Regions from separate parts of the Pseudoalteromonas sp. NCIMB 1079 genome, predicted to be linked through region 2. Evidence: riboswitches for the same ligand, from Rfam matches in the RefSeq annotation. Region 2 holds a riboswitch; the other holds the start of a gene.

Region 1 (10,941 bases), 2.1 Mb from region 2:
TAAGCGGATACGACACTGCAACGAACGAAAACTTTTTTGATAATCAGTATGTATATGTTGATTGGGGAACTACTTTCTCACTTTGGCATGCGCGTCAGTTTACCGGTAAAACACCGCCTTATTTTAGAACCAGCACAGGACGTATTGCACTTGATTTAATACTGCAATGTGGCGGCAGTGCATTTATACCTCAAGTATTGGTAGAAGGGCATTTAGAAAAAGGTGAACTGTTTCATGTTAAAGATGTAGAAAATACCTCGCGAGACGTGTTTATAGCGTATCACAGAGACAACGAGCAAAAAGAGTTAATAGAAACCTTAGTTAATTTACTATCGCAAATGACCCCAAGCTTGTCATTAAAGAAAAGTAAGTAAGTTCGGCCGTTTATTAGGCTTTCATGTTATTTTGATTTCAAATTTAATGCATTTTTATTAATAAAAAAAGACATTAATATTTCCATTGTAATATTACTGTCATTTAGTGGTGACAAAATGCAGCAGTTTTAAAAATTAGTCTTTTGTGATTATCCAAGGAAATAACATGAAATTTGTAAAATCGAGCTTATGCTTAGCACTATTAAGTGGTTTATCTTTTAATGCACTTGCCGATGTAGACATTTACGGTAAAGCGAATGTAACAGTGCAATCATCTGATGACGGCGAAGGGTCTTTTACTGAGATAAAAAGTAATGCATCTCGTCTTGGTGTTAAAGGTTCTGAAAAAATAAATGATAGTTTAGAAGCGGTATATAAGTTTGAGTTTCAAGTTGATGTGTCTGATGCTGATTCAAAAGGCGATAACGACGACAATATTTCTGCGCGTAACCAATACGTTGGTTTAAAAGGTGCGTTTGGCCAAGTGGTTATTGGTCGTAACGATACTGCGCTTAAACAATCTCAAGGTAAGTTAGACTTGTTTAACGACCTTGAAGGCGATATTAAAAATGTATTTAAAGGTGAAAACCGTTTAGGGAATACTGTTAGTTATTCATCAAACTCATACGAAGGTTTTAAAGTACTTGCTACTTTTGTAGCTGAAGATGATGTAGACGCTGATAACGGTTACTCAATGGCGGTTACTTACGGTGACGTGGCACTTAAAAAGAGCGCAGTATATGCCTCTATCGCAGCCGATAGTGAAGTAAATGGCTACGATGTAGTACGCGCATCAATCCAAGGTAAAGTTGAAAACTTTAAGTTAGGTGCAATGTACCAAACACAAGAAAAAGTTGACGGCAGCGCAGAAGCGGATGGTTATCTATTAAATGCGGCTTACAGCATGGGTAACAACACATTTAAAGTACAATACCAAGACATGGACTTTGACGACAGCGACGATAAGTCAGCAATATCAGTTGGTCTTGATCACAAATTAAATAAAAACATTAAAGTATTTGGCTTTTACTCAAGCTTCGATATGGACAACAACGTTGACCAAGACTACGTAGGCTTAGGTATGGAATACAAGTTTTAACTATTCGCTAAATTAGTTAAAACACTCCCTTTTAATCGCGCTCTTTTGAGTGCGGTTTTTTTTGCTTTAAATTATTTACTTAGCCGCCCATAATAGAGCTTCATTTGGAATGAGGTGCGAGTCCTCGACTGTTCCCGCAACTGTAATTAGCGCAAAGCTTTAAGTCAGATACAAATGGTATAATACCAATTTTATTAAAAACATGATCTTTCTAGCGAATTATATAACTTACTAACTTCGTTAAAAATTATTTATATAGAAAAAGTATATGTCATAATTTCCGCCTTGTTATTAAGCTATTTATTTGTCGCTATAATAAATCACTAATTTAATACAATTGGTATGAATTCTTTTAACGAGCGGGTTTACTCATTTTTTCTTGTAGTGCATTAGTATTTTTATCGCATTTTTAGTGAGTTTAATCCCGTCTAGGACTGACTATTGCACACTCAAACGCCATTAAATATACCATTACTAAACGTTAAAAACGTATCGTGGGGTATTGGCAATAAAACGATCCTCAAAAAAATAAACCTTAAAATAACCACAGGTAAATTTGTTGGTTTAATTGGACCTAATGGCGCAGGTAAATCGAGCTTATTGCGTTGTTTATATCGTTTTAATAAACCCAGTGATGGCGTTGTAGAGTTTAACAACACCGATATTTGGCAGCTAAAAAGCGATGAGTACGCAAAAAAAGTAGCGGTTGTTTTGCAAGAAACCCCGTCGCAATTTAACTTAAGCGTATTTGATGTTATTGCGCTTGGGCTAACGCCTCATAAATCGCTATTTAGCTCGGTAACTAACATTGATAAACAAAAAATTACCCAAGCTATCAACACTGTAGGGTTGGCAGATCATAGCGATCAAAGCTTTGAGTCACTTTCGGGTGGTGAAAAGCAACGTGCCTTGATAGCCCGCGCCATAGTCCAGCAACCTCAGTTGTTAATAATGGACGAACCAACTAGCCATTTAGATGTTAAATACCAAATACAGGTAATGGAGCTTGCTAAATCGTTGGGTGTAACGGTGTTTGCATCGTTTCACGATTTAAACTTAGCTTCTGCAATGTGCGATGAACTAGTGGTTATTAAAAATGGTGAAATTACGCATTCAGGCACGCCAAGTGAGGTATTAACCGAAAACATGCTAGGCGACGTTTTTGGTGTCTGCGCCCAAGTAAATAATCACCCGCAAATATCGAAGTCGGGAAATAGCATCCCTCATATCACTTACTTTTATGGTTACGAATAATATGAGCGCAGTTAATACTCGCCACTCACTTGCGCTATTCATCAGTGCTGCAGCTGCTTTATTTAGCTTATTTGCAGCACTTAGTTTTGGTGCAGCAGAGACCTCACTTCAAGATGTATTTAATAGTTTTTTACTCTCAAATGAGGCGTCTTTTAATACGCGTATTATTTTTGAACTAAGAATGCCACGCACATTACTCGCCTTTTTAGCAGGCTCTGGCTTAGCAATTGCGGGGCTTATTTTACAAACGGTAACGCGCAACCCCCTAGCCGACCCTTACTTATTTGGTATATCGTCGGGCGCCTCATTTGGGGTGGTGTTACTTATGGCATTAGCAGGCATTAGCGCAGGTTTTATGTTATCGGCAGCAGCGTTATTAGGTAGCTTACTCGCTATGAGTTTATTAATTCTTATTGCAGGTAGGCAGCAAAGTGCACAGGTAGAATCAATGTTATTAGCTGGCGTTGCTCTGTCGTTTTTATTTAGTGCATTTACCAGCTTGTTGCTTTATTGGAGCGACCCTCAGGCGGTAGCCGCTATTTTATTTTGGACACTGGGCAGCTTTGCACGTGCGCAGTGGGCAACGCTTTGGTTGCCTTTATTGGTAATTACATTGTGTACGTTTGTAATGCTGAGCTTTAGAAGGCAGCTCAATGCTATGTTACTGGGCGATGAAAGCGCAATTACATTAGGTGTTAGGGTCCAGCGTTTTAGAGTACTTATGCTGGTTTTGAGCTCATTAATTACCGCTGTGTTGGTGGCTATGTGTGGTGGTATTGGGTTTGTAGGATTAATGGTACCGCACATTGTGCGCTTTTTTATCTCCCAAGGCACCATCGCGGGATTGCTAGTAACCAGCTTAGTGGGCGGTACATTTATGGTGTGGGTTGATGTACTTTCGCGCTCATTGCTAAAAAACCAAGAATTGCCCGTAGGTGTTATAACCGCTGCTATTGGTAGCGTGTTCTTTTTGAGTTTATTGTTTTTTAGAAAGCGAAGGGTGTAATTCCATGAAAACCTTAATGGTGCAAGGCACTACTTCCGACGCAGGTAAAAGTACCCTAGTTGCAGCCCTTTGCAGAGTATTTGCTAAGCGAGGGGTAAAGGTTGCGCCTTTTAAACCACAAAATATGGCACTTAATAGCGCAGTAACAAAAGATGGCGGCGAAATTGGTCGTGCGCAAGCTTTGCAAGCAATAGCAGCTAAAATAGAGCCAGAAATAGACTTTAATCCTATTTTACTTAAACCTAATAGCGATACGGGCGCACAAGTGATTATTCACGGAAGAGCCATTAGCAATATGGAAGCGGGCAAATATCACGACTATAAAAAAGTGGCGATGGATGCAGTAATAACCTCACATAACCGTTTAGCTAAACGTTTTGATTTACTCCTTGTTGAAGGGGCTGGGAGCCCTGCTGAAATAAACCTGCGTGAAAACGATATTGCCAATATGGGCTACGCCGAAGAGGTAGATTGCCCAGTAATTATAATTGCTGATATTGATAAAGGCGGCGTATTTGCACACTTGGTAGGTACGCTTGCTTTGCTAAGCGAGTCAGAACAAGCGCGCGTAAAAGGCTTTGTTATAAACCGCTTTAGAGGCGATATAGGTTTGCTGCAAGGCGGGCTAGATTGGCTTGAAGAATACACAAACAAACCCGTGCTTGGCGTATTGCCTTATTTGCACGACCTTGCGCTTGATGCCGAGGACGCCGTCGCAATTGATAATAACGTAACCAACGCCACAATTAATATTGCAGTGCTACTTGTTCCCCACATTAGTAACCACACCGATTTTGATGCACTGCGTTTGCACCCAAACATTAATATAAATTATGTGCGCCATACGCAAACGATCCCAAACGTTGATCTGATAATTCTCCCTGGCAGTAAAAATGTGCTAGGCGATTTAAATTTTTTGAAAAATGAAGGCTGGGACACTCAAATTAAACGCCACTTACGCTATGGTGGTAAAGTACTTGGTATTTGTGGCGGCATGCAAATGCTAGGCAATACAATCAACGATCCCGAGGGTATTGAGTCATCATTAAAACAAGTAAATGGACTCGCCCTGTGCGATTTTGAAACCACGCTGAAAGCACAAAAAGTATTAACTAAAATAACCGCTACACTGCTTTTAAATAACCAACAAACACCCTGTAGTGGTTACGAAATACATGCAGGGATTAGCCAAGGTGCAGCGCTTAATAAGCCATTTTTAACCTTTGATGAAAGCCACCCACATGGCTTTACGTTTGATGGCTTTATTAGCGATGATAACGCCATTGCGGGCACTTATTTACATGGCTTGTTTGATGAAGCCGATGCTACATCGCAAATTTTAAAATGGGTAAAACCAAGCGCCTCAATTAACCCAATTAGTATTGCCACTCATCGCGAGCAGCAGTTAGAACGATTAGCAACCATGTGCGAAACGCATTTAAACATACAGCAAATTATCTCGATTTATGAAGGGCACAATAATGACTGAACAAAACAACGATAAGCATAAGCAGCGCCAACAAAAAGTAAAAGAACAAGTGGATGCACGTGTTGCCGCCGCACAAGATGTAAAAGGTATTTTTCAGGTAATCACCGGTAACGGTAAAGGTAAATCAACCTCGGGCTTTGGCGTTGTAGCACGTTGCGTAGGGCATGGTAAAAAAGCAGCTGTTTGCCAATATATTAAAGGTACGTGGGAGTGTGGCGAGCGTAATTTATTACAAGGTGCAGGCGTTGAGTTTGTTGTAATGAACACCGGTTTTACCTGGGATACGCAAAATAAAGAAGCCGATACTGCAGCCGCCCAAGCAACATGGCAAGAGTCAAAACGCATGCTTGCAGATAGCAGTATTGATTTAGTATTACTCGATGAGCTTACGTATATGGTGACCTACGGCTACGTTGATTTAGATGAAGTGGTAACAGCGCTTAATAACCGCCCACCAATGCAGTCAGTTATTATTACAGGGCGTGCAGCGCATCGTACCTTAACAGACCTTGCCGACACAGTAAGCGAAGTGCGTAATGTAAAACACGCATTCGACTCAGGCATAAAAGCGCTCGAAGGGTTTGATTACTAATGTTTAAAGCGTTTTTTATTGGGCTACTGCTTTTTAGTGTATCGGGCAGTGCACTTGCAGAGCAGGTTAATGATTCTAAAAAACTGCGAATAATCGCGCTTGCACCACATATAGTCGAAAACCTATTTGCCATAGGGGCGGGCGATAATATTGTGGGCACAGTTGATTACGCCGACTACCCAAGTGAAGCCCAAAGTATTGAGCGCATAGGGGGTTATTACGGCATCTCGCTTGAAAAAGTATTGGCGCTTAAACCCGACTTAGTTATTGCGTGGAAAAGCGGAAATCAAAGCGAAGATTTAGCCCAAATAGAGCGTCTGGGTATAAAAGTGTATTTGAGTAATCCCACCACAATCGCTGGTGTAGCCGACGAGTTACTTACTTTTGGTGAATTTACAGGGAACATTAAGCAAAGCCAGCAAGCGGCAAGCGCATTTAAACATAAGCTAAATGGTATTGTTAAAAGCCAGCAAGATAAAAAAAATATTACCGGGTTTTATCAGTTATGGGCTGAGCCCATGATGACAGTAAGTAAAAATACGTGGATAAGCCAACTGATTGAAACATGCCATGTAAGCAATGTATTTGCACAGAGCGTTACAGATTACCCGCAAATTAGTATCGAAAATGTCATTGTTACTAAGCCACAAGTTATTATTATCCCTGATGAAAAATCAAAAACACCACAGCCGGTTGTTAATTGGCAAAAATGGCCAGAAGTGCCCGCTGTTAAAAATGATCAATTTATTAGCGTAAATGCCGATTTATTACATCGTTTTACTCCGCGCATGCTAGATGGGCTCGCGGATATGTGTGATAAAATAGACGCATCACGTAAACAGATTAAGAGTACACAATGAGCAATTGGGCTACATTTTTAGAAAGTGAATTACAACAACCTTACATGCAGCAAACGTTAGAGTATGTGGCTAATCGCCGCAATGAAGGTGTTGCTGTTTATCCGCCTGAAGCTCAAGTATTTAGTGCTTTTGATGCCACCGCACTAAATGACATCCGCGTTGTAATTTTAGGACAAGACCCATACCACGGAGAAGGGCAAGCGCATGGCTTGTGTTTTTCGGTATTGCCTGATGTAAAAAAGTTGCCACCGTCGCTTAAAAATATGTACAAAGAGTTAGCTGTCGATATCAGCGGATTTATTATTCCTGAGCATGGTTACCTGCAAAGCTGGGCAGATCAGGGCGTGTTTTTACTCAATACAGTATTGACCGTTGAGCAAGGTCAAGCGCATTCTCACAAACATTTAGGATGGGAGCAATTTACCGATAATGTAATTGCGCATATTAATAAGCACTGCGAAGGTGTGGTATTTATTTTATGGGGTGCACATGCACAAAAAAAAGGTAAAGGCATAGATAGCACTCGCCATCATGTTTTAAAAGGGCCGCACCCATCGCCGCTTTCGGCGCATAGAGGCTTTTTTGGCTGTCAGCATTTCTCACAAACGAATGAGCTATTACAAGCCCAAAGTGAAAAACCGATTAACTGGCAGGTGTAAATAACCCGAGCTCTGAATAATAAATTTATCTCATGCAGCTATCTTTAGTGCATTAAAAAAGGCTTCCATATAGTGGAAGCCTTTTTGTTTAGTTGGGGCGTATTGAATTAAAAATCGAGCTCATCAATTGCAATACTGTCTGTAAAGTAGTCTAGTTCTTGTAGTTCTTTACGTAGGCGCTGTTTATCTTTTATTGCTTCTATTTCACGCCATTTTCTTTTTTTATTTTTCTGAGAGGTTTTCCTTGTTGTATCTGGTCCTTCTAATATCTCTAATATATCGTTTAGGCTATCCATGAACTTCTCCTATTGATTTTATTGACCTCAAGAATACCTATACCACAGGCCTAGTTAAAATAGAATAAAAAAGTGACAGTTATGTTACATAAGTGTGATTAATTGATGAAGGTTTATACGAAGATTATATGAAGGCTAAATAGAGAAGTAGCCTATTTTAGGCATAAAAAAACGCCGCTATTGCGACGTTTTTAAAACACGATTATAGCAAATTACATTGCTTTAAAACGCGCTTCTAGTTGTTCTTGTGCATCAGCAAAAGAGCGAATACCTTCAGCCAGTTTTTCAGTAGCCATAGCATCTTGGTTATGTAACCAACGGAACTGCGCTTCTGTAAGTGGCTCTGGTTTTGGCTCTTTAGGAATATCTGTTTCTAGCAAGTATTCCTGTGCGCCTTCAAGGTTACCTAAATCTTCTAAAAGATTAGGGCTAATAGTTAGCTTGTCGCAACCAGTAAGAGCAATAATTTCGCCTGTATTACGGAAACTTGCACCCATCACAACTGTTTTGTAGTCATGGCGTTTGTAAAATTCAAAAATGCTGCGTACAGACTGAACACCTGGATCTTGTAGCGGATCGGTTGGTTTTTCCATACCGTTAGCAACGTGCCAATCTAAAATACGCCCTACAAATGGCGAAATTAGAAATACGTTTGCATCGGCACATGCGCGAGCTTGGGCATCGCTAAATAATAAAGTAAGGTTACATTTAGTACCTTCTTTTTCTAGTTGCTCAGCGGCTTTAATACCTTCCCACGTAGACGCTACTTTGATTAAAATTTTGTCTTTGCTTACACCTTCTTTTTCGTAAAGGCTAAGTAGAGTATGTGCTTTATCAATAGTCGCTTGCGTATTAAACGAAAGGCGTGCATCTACTTCAGTTGAAATATAACCAGGTACAATTTCGCTAATTTCTTTACCAAGTAATACAGCAAAGTAATCACATGCTAGTTCAAGTTGTTTAGCAGGCTCTTGCTCGGTTTCTTTTGCATAGCTCCAAGCTTTATCTAGGTAAGGCTTATATGCTTCAATCTCGCTCGCTTTTAATAAAAGCGACGGGTTTGTAGTTGCATCTTCTGGTTGATGCTTTTTAATAGCTTCAATATCACCAGTGTCGGCTACGATAGATGAATGTTGTTTTAGCCTTTGTAGAGCTGAAGTCATTTGCTTTCCTCATTCCAAGCAAGTTAAAAGAAAAATCTAATCACTCTTAATATATACAATCCATACTGCAACAGTGTGACAATGCTTGATAGGTCTTATGTCCTTATCAATAGAAAAACGGCAATGCATGGGTTATTAAGAGAGGATTTATTTAAACAAAACGTGCTTTTCGTTTCATTTAATGTTGAAATTGACACTAAATAAATTACAAGTCAATAGCTAACTATGATCACTGTTATTTCACCTGCAAAAAATCTTGATTACGAAACGCCACCCGCAACAGACAAGTTCACTCAGCCTGAATTACTAGAGCACAGCGAAGAGCTCATGAAAGTATGCCGTGAACTAACACCAGCGCAAATTGGCAGTTTAATGAAAATTAGCGATAAGCTATCTGGGCTTAACGCAGCACGCTTTAGCGAGTGGGCGCAGCCGTTTACTCAAAGTAACGCTAAACAAGCAGTGCTTGCCTTTAATGGCGATGTATACGGCGGTTTAGATGCAAGCACGCTTAAAGCTAGCGAGCTTGATTACGCACAAAACCATTTACGTATACTTTCGGGTTTATACGGTTTATTAAAACCACTTGATTTAATGCAAGCTTACCGTCTTGAAATGGGCACCAAGCTTGAAAACTCGCGTGGCAAAAACTTATACGAGTTTTGGGGCAGCGTAATAGCGAACAAACTAAACGAAGTATTAAAAGCACAAGACGCACAATACCTCGTTAACCTTGCTTCAAACGAATACTTTAAAGCGGTAGATAAAAAAGCATTAAATGCACAAATTATTACCCCACACTTTAAAGACTGTAAAAACGGTCAATACAAGGTAATTAGCTTTTACGCTAAAAAAGCACGCGGCATGATGGCGCGCTACATTATCGAAAATAAAGTAACGCAATTAAGTCAGCTTAAAGAGTTTACTGTGGCGGGTTACTACTTTAGCCCAGAGGCAACAGTTAAAGAGCTTGAGCCGGTATTTATGCGCGACGAACAAAATTAGGTTTATAAGCTTAAATAAAAAATTTAAAAGCCATGCATTGCATGGCTTTTTTGATGTTGGCGTTATATTTGCTATCTCATCTAATATTAATGAGAACACTAATTAAATAGGTGCAAATAAAATGATCAGCATTCCGTCAATTGATGAAGCCGAAAAACTAATAGAAGAAAAGCTCGGAGGGTGGTTTGATGTTGTAATAAGTCATATCCCTAATTTTATAGTTGCGATACTGATCGCAATTGTGTTTTCAATATTGGCACGCTTTGCTGGCAAGCTGATGAAAAACGTATTACGCCGCTCTCTCGACTCAACGCAAATTGCCGATTTAATGGCGTCAATATTTAAAGTTATTGTGTTGTGCATAGGTTTATTTATTGCACTCGATTTTGTTGGCTTAAAAGGCACCGTTACTTCGCTACTTGCTGGTGCGGGTATTGTGGGTTTAGCCATTGGTTTTGCGTTTCAAGACATGACCGAAAACCTAATTGCAGGTATAGCAATGGGTGTACGTAAGCCATTTAAAACAGGTGATGTCATAGAAACCGATGATGTGTTTGGTTCGGTGCATTCTATAAACCTACGTAACACGCTAATAGAGAGCTTTTACGGGCAACTAATACTTGTACCAAACAAAGTCTTATTTAGAAATGTACTAAAAAATTACACCACGCTAGGTATAAGACGTATAGAAGTACCTGTAGGTATTTCGTACGGCGATGACATAGAAAAAGCAAAAGACGTTATAGTCGAAAAAATTAACGAATTTGACTTTGTAATACGCAAAGACGAAACCGCTGTATACGCTGAAGGTTTTGGCGACAGTAGCATTAACTTACTGGTGTGGTTTTGGATTAAATACCCAGGCGAGCCTGACTTTATGACGGTACGCCACAAAGGTGTTGTTGCCGTTAAGCAAGCATTAGACGAAGCTGATATTAGTATTCCTTTCCCAATTCGTACGCTCGACTTTGGCATTAAAGGGGGTGAAAAACTTGATGCCATGATAAGCGATAAAATAAGCCAGCAGTCATCCAATAAAGACAGTAGCGACGGTGCTGACTCTAGCCAAAGTGAGTAATTTAGTTAAAACTCATTAGGCAAAAGCATTGGGAAATAGTTACTTACCAACAGCGCATTTTTACAG
Region 2 (10,941 bases):
TTTAGGTTTGGTTGCATTAAAACGGTATTTACTTAATCGTAGAAAAAGCACTCATCAAAAGGTTGAATAGAATGGAGGATCTATTTTGGCAATTAAATTCAGTTAATGAATATTTTGGAATACTTATTACATGGCTGTTTGTTTTTTCTTTTTTGTTCACTCTATCAATTGCCATTAATAAGCAAGATAAAAGCCGAGTTCACCTTAGCTTTATTATGATGGCTTCGTACACACTTAGTTTATTTATGGACATAACTACTGCAGCTCCGCATTTAAAGATGTTTATATTTGATGTACTAACAATTGCCGTTATTTTTATGTGGCGTATTTTTTTAGGACGCAAAATACCGTACGGATTTTATTATCTTATTGTAGGGCTTGGTATCAATGCCTCACTGTTTATGAGCATGTATATTGATAATACTCTTTATGGCAATTGGGACTTTTGGTGGCTGTGGATGCTGTATGGTTTTCTTATGCCTATTATTGATATCACTATGGCGCTAATACTAATTATCAATAAAGATTTGCTAAAACTTGTTTGGTTAATTAAAAAATTAAAATCATCATCTATACAAAAGCCAAATTAGCGCATACAAGTTATGCGCTAATTCGGGAAGTGTTATTGGGCACCACAGCCCAGTTTAGTTTTTAGAGCTTTGACAATTACAGGATCTACAAACTCGCTTACATCACCATTGTGACGTGCTACTTCTTTAACGAGCGTTGATGAAATAAATGAATTTCGCTCTGCGGGTGTTAAAAATACACTTTCTAAATCAGGATTCAGGCGGCGGTTCATGTTAGCTAATTGAAATTCATAGTCAAAATCAGATACCGCTCTAATACCACGAATAAGCACATTAGCATTGTGATCGCGCGCAAGGTCAGCCAATAAGCCAGAAAAACCAATGACCTTAACATTATCTAAGTGACTTAAAATAGAGTTTGCAAGTTCAACACGTTCTTCAAGGTTAAAACAGGGTTTTTTACTTGGGTTGTTCGCAACCGCAACTAATACGGTATCAAACATTTTAGCTGCACGTTGAATAAGATCTGTATGACCATTAGTTAGTGGATCAAAGGTGCCCGGGTAAATTGCAATAACTTTCATAATGTTCACTATTTATGATTTTAGCGCTAGTTTAACAGTGTTTATGCCACAAAGCAGCCTAGCTAATAAAGCATATAAACACTTACTTTCTTTGAACAGATCAGTCCAAGGTTTGAGTGTTTTAATGATTCATATTTGTTTATACTGTTTACCTCTTTTGAGTGTAATGTAGCCTATAGATAATTTGAGTATTAGCATATGAATACCAAGGATAAAATAATACACACCAGTATTTTGTTGTTTAACGAAAATGGTGAGCGTGCAATAACGACAAATCATATTGCATCAAACTTAGGGATGAGCCCGGGTAATCTTTATTATCATTTTAAAAATAAAGAAGACATTATCCGTCATATTTTTGCGCTGTATCGCGATCATTTAAATACTCACTTTAAACCTATTAATAAAGATGATGATGCATTTAATCATTTAACGGCTTATTTAGATTCGTTATTTGAATTGATGTGGCGTTACCATTTTTTTTACGACAATCTTGGCGATATACTCGCCAGAGACACTGAGCTAAAACAAGCTTACATTGATTTTCAGTTAGAGTTATTAGAGCAAGTTCGTAAAATTATTCTAGGTCTTCGCGATAGTGAAATGATTGCTATTGATGAGCAAGATGTTATTGATTTAGCCCATACACTAAAGTTAACTGTTAGCTTTTGGACGCCTTATATTAAGGCTCGTAGGCCAAGCGGTACCCTTGCTGAGCAAGATATATATCACGGTATTTTAAAAGTACTTACATTATTTAGAGCGTACAGTACCGATAAAAGTATCGATAAAATGAACCTGCTACGCGAAAAGTACACCGAGTTAGCACAACAAGCCTTAGGGGCTGTGACCCTTCAGGATTAAAATTTGTTCAACCTAGGGGCGATTAAATCGCGATGCGAGATTTGTAATCTGGTGGGCTCGGTAACTGCTCCTGCGTTACCTTACTGACTACATCTATGTAGGCAACAAAGAGTTAATTGCCCTAAGACAGAATCCTTCGAGCAGCGTATGTTTAGCATTTATGCTACGTTATCGCCTATTTATAGGGAATAACCACGCTACATAGGCTCTGCCTTGCTAAAATACCAAACACACTGCTGCAAATTTAACCTCGAAAGATAAACAGGCCCTCGCGGTTGCTTAGTCGATAATTATTGGTTGTTTCCTAGACGCTGAATTTTTTGCTATAATCGCGCGTCAAATGCCTGGGAGCGCGAATTCCCGCAGTCTAAGAGTGAACTATGCTTAAATTTATCGTCAAACTACATCCTGAAATAGCCATCAAAAGCCGTTCGGTCCGTAAACGCTTTACTAAAGTGTTAGAAAATAACATTAAAATTGTATTGCGACGTCTTGACGAAAAAGTACAAGTAAGAAATAACTGGGATAATATTTCAGTTGTTACAAAGCTTGAAGATGCACAAGTTCGCCTTGATTTTATCGACAGCCTTAAACGCATACCTGGTATCGTTCAGTTTATTGAAGTAACTGAGACGCAATTTGAAACTCTCGATGATATCTATCAAAAAACAATAGCGTTAGTGGGTCATACAATTGTGGGAAAAACTTTTTGTGTGCGTGCTAAGCGTATAGGCCAACACGACTTTACCTCGACTGATTTAGAGCGTTATGTTGGTGGTGGGCTAAATCAACATATTGAAGGCGCAAGCGTTAAGCTTAGCCGTCCAGAAGTAACAATACGCTTAGAAGTAAAAGACGATAAAGCTTACATTGTTTCGCAAACGCATTTTGGTATGGCGGGCTTTCCACTACCAACGCAAGAAGACGTGCTTTCACTTATGTCGGGTGGTTTTGACTCTGGCGTAGCAAGTTACCAAATGATTCGTAAAGGCGCACGTACGCACTTTTTATTCTTTAATCTAGGTGGCGCAGCGCACGAGATTGGTGTTAAGCAAGCGAGCTATTTTTTATGGAAAAAATACAGCTCAACACATAAAGTTAAATTTATAACAGTTGATTTTGAACCTGTTGTTGCTGAAATTCTAGAAAACGTTGAAAACAGCCAAATGGGTGTTGTACTTAAACGTATGATGATGCGAGCAGGAAGTGTAGTGGCTGAAAAGTTGAACATTCAGGCGCTTGTCACTGGTGAAAGTATTGGCCAAGTATCTAGTCAAACATTAGCGAACTTAAGCGTGATTGACCGTGTTACTGAAACGCTTATTTTACGCCCGCTAATTCAAAATGATAAACAAGAAATTATTAATCTTGCTCGCCAAATTGGTACAGCTGAAATGGCTGAAACGATGCCTGAATATTGTGGTGTTATTTCTAAAAAACCGACAGTTAAAGCCAAAATTGAAGTAATAGAAGCCGAAGAAGAAAAGTTCGATTTTGATGTGCTAGATACCGTAGTAAATAACGCGCGCATAATGGATGTACGCGATATTGACGTAGAAGCCAAGCAAGAGCTAAAAGAGGCAGAGTCGGTTGCTGATTTACCTGCAGGCTCTGTAGTAATTGATATTCGCTCACCAGAAGAAGAAGAAGCTGCACCGCTTGCAATCGATGGTGTTGAAGTGGTGCATTTGCCGTTCTTCCGTTTGGCTACTAAGTTTGGTGATTTACCAAAAGACACTGACTACTATTTATATTGTGACAGAGGCGTAATGAGCCAACTACAGGCACTTATGCTGCACGAACAGGGCTTCGAAACGGTAAAAGTTTATCGCCCGTAAAGTTAAAAGCTTATATAAGCGTGGTTTATACCACGCTTTTTTTTGCCTGAATTTTGACTAACAACTCATCGTTGTAAGGCGTTGGAATACTGTGAAGTTTACCTTGTTGGCTAATATAGCCACATATAGCTGATATTTCAGTTTCTCTATTGTGAGCTATATCTTGCTGCATTGATGAGTAATTATTTGCGGTTAACTCCATTATTTTATAAGCGATATTGAGCGCTTTAATTAATGGGATATTAAGCCCTTGAGCCTTTGCAATATTGCATGCTTCAGTGAGTGCATTAAAAATTATTGTATTGTACTTAGGTGCACGTAGTTCGCCATTTTTTACATTACTTAAAGCGCTTAATGGATTAATGGCAATATTGACGAGTAGCTTTTCAAAACGAAGCTGCTGAATGTTATTAGTAAACTTTAGGTTGGGTATTACTTTAAAAATATCAGCTATTGGCGCACTATTTTGAAGTGCAAGCTCATTACAGCCACCAATAACGCTTTGTCCTTCACCTGTGTGTTGCACAATATATTGGTTTGATTTAAAGCCCGCTATGCTTGTCGTTAAAAAGTAGAGTGCTTGATGGGTGTTTAGCTGGTTATTTATCTCATCAACGTTGCCCATTCCATTATGCGAAAGTACAACAGAGCAATGTGTCGGTAAAAATGGCTTTATTTGAGAAAACGCATCAAGCACTTGAAAAGCTTTAACGGTAAATAAAATCACATCAAATTCAGTTGCTTTATCTAACTGATTTAATGAAATAAATTTTGCGTTAATTTTTTTTGATGCACCCTTAGCTCTGCTGTAAAAGCGGGTGTTTGTTGGGTTTTTACGAGTTAAAACACTGATATTATGCGATGCGCTCAAAAAGTGGCTCAGCAACAAGCCAATAGCGCCATCGCCAACGATTAAAATATTAGCCATGTGGGTTCTTTTTTCGAGGTGTAAAAATTACTCTAAGTAAAAAGTAGCTTGCAGCACCTGCAAAATCAGCAAAAAAATCACCAAGTGATGCTTGCCTATAAGGAAGTGCGTCTTGCATTATTTCTATCGAGGCGCCATAGCCTGCTAATAAGAGTATTTGAGCATATAAAGGAAGCTTAAAAGCCTTATCCATTATTATGGCTAATATAAAAAAAATCCCAAAATGGGCGACTTTATCAACATGAGGGAATAAATTTACAACGCCACCTTTTATTTCTTTAGCAAATAAAAAGGTGAAAGCCACTATGCTGATTAAAAAAACTGCTTGATAAACACGCCTTGTCACGACAAATCCTAAAATCGCTTAAAAAAGAGGCGCAAGTATATCAAATTAATTTAGTATCGCACCTGAACAAGATGCAGAAAAATGTAAAGATTTATAATTTTAGCGTTATAATTGCCACATAAAATTAAGATTAAATAGTTAGGAGTATACTAATGCCTTCATTTGATATTGTATCTGAAGTAGAAATGAACGAAGCTAAAAATGCGGTTGATAACGCAAACCGTGAACTAGAGACTCGCTTTGATTTTAGAGGCGTTGATGCATCTATTGAGCTAAACGATAAAACAATTAAGCTTAAAGCAGAAGCTGACTCTCAAGTTATGCAGTTGTTCGATATTTTAGCGGGAAAAATTTCAAAGCGCGGTATGGATGTAGCTAGTTTAGAACTTCAAGATATTAGCCGTGCAGGAAAAAATGTATTTCGTAACGTTGGGTTAAAGCAAGGTATCGAAAAAGACATGGCCAAAAAAGTGGTTAAAGCCATTAAAGATTCAAAAGTTAAAGTACAAGCCGCTATTCAAGGCGAAGAAGTGCGTGTGACAGGTAAAAAACGTGACGATCTTCAAGAGGCTATGCAAGTAGTGCGCAGCGCTGAGCTAGGTCAGCCTTTTCAGTTTAAAAACTTTCGTGACTAAAGTGCACCTGCTAGACCCTAGCTAACGAGTGTGTTGAATGTATTAATAAAAGCTAAACAGTAATGTTTGGCTTTTTTCTGTGAGGTTATTTTTCGTATTTATCATAGGTAAATCTAGCTTTAGCTATATAGACGTCCATTGACATTTGTAAACAAAATACTCACAATAGCGACATATTTTCAAGGTGCTTGCTAGCCACTTCATGTAATGATTTTTTTAGCAGGATAATCGGGAAGTTGGTGCGTTTTCATGATGACTACAAGCCCAACACTGCCCCCGCAACGGTAAAGTATTGCATATTTTGATGTGCTTACTGAGTCCGGAGACCGGCCTTGATGCTATCTTACTTACTTAAATCTTTGCGGTGGGCAAAGGTAGGGGACATCATGTTAAACAAAACAACTTTAGGCGTTGCTATTTCTGCTGCGCTTTCATTTTCTGTGTCTGGCGCAGAGCAATCAATTGAAAAAATAACCGTTACAGCTAATAAATTTGAGCAATCAATCAATGACGTTTTAGCAAGTGTAAATGTTATTGAGCGTGCAGAAATAGAAGCAAGCAACGTACGCGATTTACCCTCTCTTTTAAATACAGTTGTTGGTCTTGATATTGTAAGTAATGGGGGCTTTGGGCAAAAAGCGGATGTATTTGTACGTGGCGCGTCGGCAAAATACACATTGGTTTTGGTGGATGGTGTTAGGATAAGTGATGCGACATCGGGGAGTGTGTCGCTTACTAATATCCCTGTTAATAGCATTGAACGTATCGAAGTTATCAAAGGTGCTCGCGCGGCCATTTATGGTTCAGATGCAATCGCAGGGGTTATTAACATCATTACTCGTGATGCAATTAATAATACCTTATCTGCAACATTTGGTAGCAATAGTTACTCAAACTATCAGCTAGCAGGTGGGGTAGCTAAAGATGCGTTGAGCTTTAAATACAATGCAGGTTATGAAGAAACAGATGGCTTTGATGTTACTGAAAAAGACCCTACTGCTGCAATTACTAAAGATCATGATGATGATGGCTATAGAAATAAAAATATTGGTTTTAACTTAAGCTATCATACTGAAGATTTGGGTCAATTTAGCGCACAAGCACAGTATAGTGAGGGTGAGGGTGAATACGACTCGGCATACTCTAGCGACGCTTATGATTTTGAAAACTATATAGCTAAATTAGGTTGGGAAAAAAGCTCTCAAAATTATAATCAAGGTGTTTCAGTCAGTTTATCGCAAGAAGAAAATGAGCAAACAGGGACTGCAGTAAATACTTTTTATAGTACTGAACGTTTTGAAGCAGAATATCGTGGTCTATATACTTTAACTCAAACACTAGAATTAAGTGGCGGTGTTAATTTATTACAAGAAGATTTATCCGGTTCTACAGCAACTTCATTACATGAAAAACGCGATAATAAAGCATTATTTATTGGTGCTTTTTATGACGATGACATATGGCTTGCTAGTGCTGTTATTAGAACCGATGATTACGATTACCACGGTCGCGCTAATACATACAGCACAGGTGTTGGTTATAAAGCTAATAAATATATTAGTGTTCGTGCAAGTCACGGTACAGCATTTAGAGCACCATCATTGGTGAACGCGTTTGTAACGAATAGCCTCTATTATGTAGGTAACAGCGATATTAAGCCCGAAGAGGCTGTGAATAATGAGCTGGGCATTACGCTTACAACAAAATGGGGTCGTTACGATATTACTATTTTTGATAATAATATTACAAACTTAATTGAAAACCAATATGACGCTAATTTGGGAAAATATGTCCCTTCAAATGTTGCGCGTGTGTCTATGCAAGGGGTTGAAATTAGTGCTGAGTTTAGCGCATTAGGATTTGAACATAACGCTAACTTAAGTTTTTTAGATACAGAAGATGAAACTACGGGTAAAGAGTTAGCGCGTCGTCCATCTGAAGCATTTAATTATACACTTACTAAAAGTTGGGGATATTTTGACGCCAATCTAACCATGCTATATCGCTCATCTCGCGATTCAATTTCATACTACGATACAGAAATTGCAGCGTTTACTGTGTTTAATATTGCTGCTAACTATCAGCTTTTAGATAATCTAGCGCTACATGCACGTATTGAAAACTTAACTGATAAAGAGTACTTCACTGCGGGTATTGGCTTTGCCGCAAGTGGTGAGCTTTTAGGTTACAGCGCACCCAGCAGACAAGTATTTGCTGGGATTAGCTACCAGTTCTAAGTTTATTATTTAGTTATAAAAAATACAAAAGCCCGATAAGTTATCGGGCTTTTTGCATTTTCTGTTTACTTTTAAGTTATACCAACCTGCATAGACCTCTAAACAGTTTAACCGATTAAATCATACGCTAACGTCGTTATAAATTTTTATTTAGAACCACTAGATATAAAATTTTTGCCTAGTTAGAGCGCAATTTTATTATCGTTAAATAGCTTCTATACTTATGCAGATTGGTATTAATCAGCTAAGAACTCTTTAAATACGGTTGCAAACTTATGTAATTTAGGTGCTATTAAAATACTACAGTAACCCTGCTGTGGGTTTTCGTTATAGTAATCTTGATGATAATGCTCTGCTGGATAATACGTAGTGGCAGGGCTGACTTCTGTCACAATTGGCTCACTCACATGGCTTTGCAGTTGAGCTATCATTTCATTGGTTTGCTTTAGTTGAGCTTCATCGTGATAATAAACAACGCTTCTATACTGTGTGCCTATATCGTTACCTTGGCGATTCAATTGTGTTGCATCATGCAAAGTGAAAAACATTGCTAGCAGTGTTTCAAAGCTAACTACAGTCGCGTCAAATTCAATTTTAACAACCTCAGCGTGACCGGTTGTGCCTGAGCATACAGAATCATATGTTGGGTTATTTGTTTCACCGCCGGTGTAGCCAGAGCTTACGGTTAGTACGCCATTTACACGTCTAAATGCAGCATCTATACACCAAAAACAGCCGCCACCAAATGTTGCTACTTGCGTTGTTGAGCTCATAAGTATTCCTAAAATGTATATGGGGTTTAAAGGCGAGCATAAATTGTATGCGCCGCAACAACAAGGTTACGGCGCAATTAAGAGGCTAGATCTCTTCGAAAGGTTTTTCAGCCGCTTGTTTGTCTAATTTTTGCTGTAAAAACTCAGGTGATTGAGTGTTACGTGCAAGTGCATAATATGCAGCAGGTACAACAAAAAGAGTTAGTAGGGTCGATACAATAACCCCAGTAAACACGACTACACCTATCACCATACGGCTTTCAGCGCCCGGGCCTGAAGCAAGTACTAAAGGTACCGAACTCATAACTGTAGTCAGCGAGGTCATAATAATAGGGCGCAAACGCTGAGTTGCTGCTTGCAAAATAGCTTCACTAAATTCAACGCCTTTATCGCGCAGTTGGTTAGTAAATTCTACAATCAAAATACCGTTTTTAGCACTTAGCCCTATGAGCATGACAATACCTATTTGGCTGTAAATATTTAAGGTAAGTCCTGTAGCCCAAAGTCCGAACATAGCGCCCATTAAACCAAGCGGTACGGTAAGCATAATTACAAACGGGTGCATAAAGCTTTCAAACTGCGCAGCAAGTACTAAAAAGGTAACGGTGAGTGCAAGTATAAATACGTAGGTCATCGCTGATGCGCCTTCGTAATAAAGCTGCGATTCACCTTTGTAATCTACTGCGCCATCTATATCGTTTTCCTCAGCGGCTACCTCGTTTAAAAAGTTAAGCGCTTGCTCAAGTGTATAACCGTCGGCTAAGTTGGCGCTTAATGTAATTGCGCGCATACGGTTGTAACGGTTTAAGCGTGAGGCTGTTGCTTCTTCTTTTAAGCTGATAAGGCTATCAAGTGGTACTAGTTCATCGCTTCGTGATTTAAGGTATATATTTGAAATATCAGTAGGGTTGGTGAAATCTTCTTTAGTCCCTTTTAAAATCACATCGTATTCTTCACCGCGGTCAATAAAGGTTGTAACACGGCGCTGGCCAAGCATTGTTTCTAGTGTACGGCCTACATCAGATACCGACACGCCTAAATCGGCGGCTTTGTTTTTATCTATACTGACTAAAAACTGTGGGAAGGTTTCTTTATAATCATGATCGATTCTAACTAAACCAGGGTTTTGCTCAGCACGCTTTATTATACGGTCACGCCAATCGGCAAGTTGTGCATAGTCATTACCCTGCAGCACAAACTCAATTGGGCGAGATGAACCACCACCGCCAATACCACGGCGCATAATGGCAAATGCACGAACATCGGTAACTTCTTGCATTTTACCGCTTATTTCATCCATTACTTCCCACGTTGAGCGTTTGCGTTTATCCCAATCGGCCATACCCACAATCGCAACACCGCCGCTGCCACCCCAACCGGGTACTCGAACAAGTACGCGACTTAGCTCACCTGCTTGCGAATAAGGCATTAGGCGCTCTTCAATTTTAGCCATATTAGCGGCGTTATTTTCGTAACTTGCGCCTTCAGGGCCGCTCATCATAATAAAGAACGTGCCACGGTCTTCTTTTGGTGTTAGCTCAGAAGGAACTTGTAAAAACAACGAGTAACTAACAAAGCCAGCTAATAATAAGCTCACCATTAAGCCCCATTTTCGGGTTATGTTAGTGGAGAGTGAATTACGGTAACTTACTTCAATTTTAGTAAATTGACGGTCCATCCATTGGCTAAATTTATTTGGTTTGTCTGATACTTTAAGTACTTTAGAGCACAAAGCTGGTGCGAGAGTAAGTGCTGTAACACTTGAGAAAAATACGGCAGCACTTACCGCCATAGCAAACTCAGTAAATAATGCACCTATACGGCCATCCATAAATACTAATGGCACAAACACAGATATAAGTACAAGAGTGGTTGCTATTATGGCAAAACCTACTTCACGCGCGCCTCTAAATGCAGCTAGTAACGGCGGCTCACCCAATTCAATACGACGGTGGATATTTTCAAGCATTACAATGGCATCATCTACTACTAAACCAATGGCCAGTACTAAGGCAAGTAAAGTGAGTAAGTTAATTGAGTAGCCCATTGCTAATAAAAACATAAAGCTACCAACAAGTGCAACGGGTACGGTGACCGCTGGAATAAGCGTTGCTCGTATATTGCCTAAAAACAAAAATATAACGAGTACTACTAAACCCATAGAGATTGCTAGTGTGCTGTAAACCTCATTAATAGACTCTTTAAT

What was found. Region 2 has a riboswitch for cobalamin ahead of ABX891_RS14170 (TonB-dependent receptor domain-containing protein). Riboswitches for the same ligand answer to the same signal wherever they lie in the genome.
Region 1: it holds a riboswitch for cobalamin, as region 2 does, so the genes downstream of both, ABX891_RS04520 (ABC transporter ATP-binding protein) here and ABX891_RS14170 (TonB-dependent receptor domain-containing protein) in region 2, are expected to answer to the same signal.

Annotation. Positions count from the first base shown of each region.
Region 1 covers NZ_JBEWZA010000001.1:970,704-981,644, forward strand. The annotation lists gene ABX891_RS04510 (LysR family transcriptional regulator) at 1-374, shown strand, start outside; gene ABX891_RS04515 (porin) at 541-1,473, shown strand; cobalamin riboswitch at 1,516-1,667, shown strand; gene ABX891_RS04520 (ABC transporter ATP-binding protein) at 1,915-2,727, shown strand; gene ABX891_RS04525 (FecCD family ABC transporter permease) at 2,729-3,733, shown strand; gene ABX891_RS04530 (cobyric acid synthase) at 3,738-5,222, shown strand; gene cobO (cob(I)yrinic acid a,c-diamide adenosyltransferase) at 5,215-5,814, shown strand; gene ABX891_RS04540 (cobalamin-binding protein) at 5,814-6,674, shown strand; gene ung (uracil-DNA glycosylase) at 6,671-7,333, shown strand; gene ABX891_RS04550 (DUF3545 family protein) at 7,441-7,629, opposite strand; gene tal (transaldolase) at 7,842-8,792, opposite strand; gene yaaA (peroxide stress protein YaaA) at 9,018-9,797, shown strand; gene ABX891_RS04565 (mechanosensitive ion channel family protein) at 9,919-10,875, shown strand.
Region 2 covers NZ_JBEWZA010000001.1:3,048,309-3,059,249, reverse strand. The annotation lists gene ABX891_RS14210 (hypothetical protein) at 1-70, shown strand, start outside; gene ABX891_RS14205 (hypothetical protein) at 72-590, shown strand; gene coaD (pantetheine-phosphate adenylyltransferase) at 623-1,114, opposite strand; gene ABX891_RS14195 (TetR/AcrR family transcriptional regulator) at 1,313-1,978, shown strand; gene thiI (tRNA uracil 4-sulfurtransferase ThiI) at 2,359-3,816, shown strand; gene ABX891_RS14185 (ketopantoate reductase family protein) at 3,842-4,744, opposite strand; gene ABX891_RS14180 (VanZ family protein) at 4,737-5,090, opposite strand; gene ABX891_RS14175 (YajQ family cyclic di-GMP-binding protein) at 5,243-5,725, shown strand; cobalamin riboswitch at 5,891-6,074, shown strand; gene ABX891_RS14170 (TonB-dependent receptor domain-containing protein) at 6,112-7,962, shown strand; gene msrA (peptide-methionine (S)-S-oxide reductase MsrA) at 8,199-8,735, opposite strand; gene ABX891_RS14160 (efflux RND transporter permease subunit) at 8,821-10,941, opposite strand, start outside.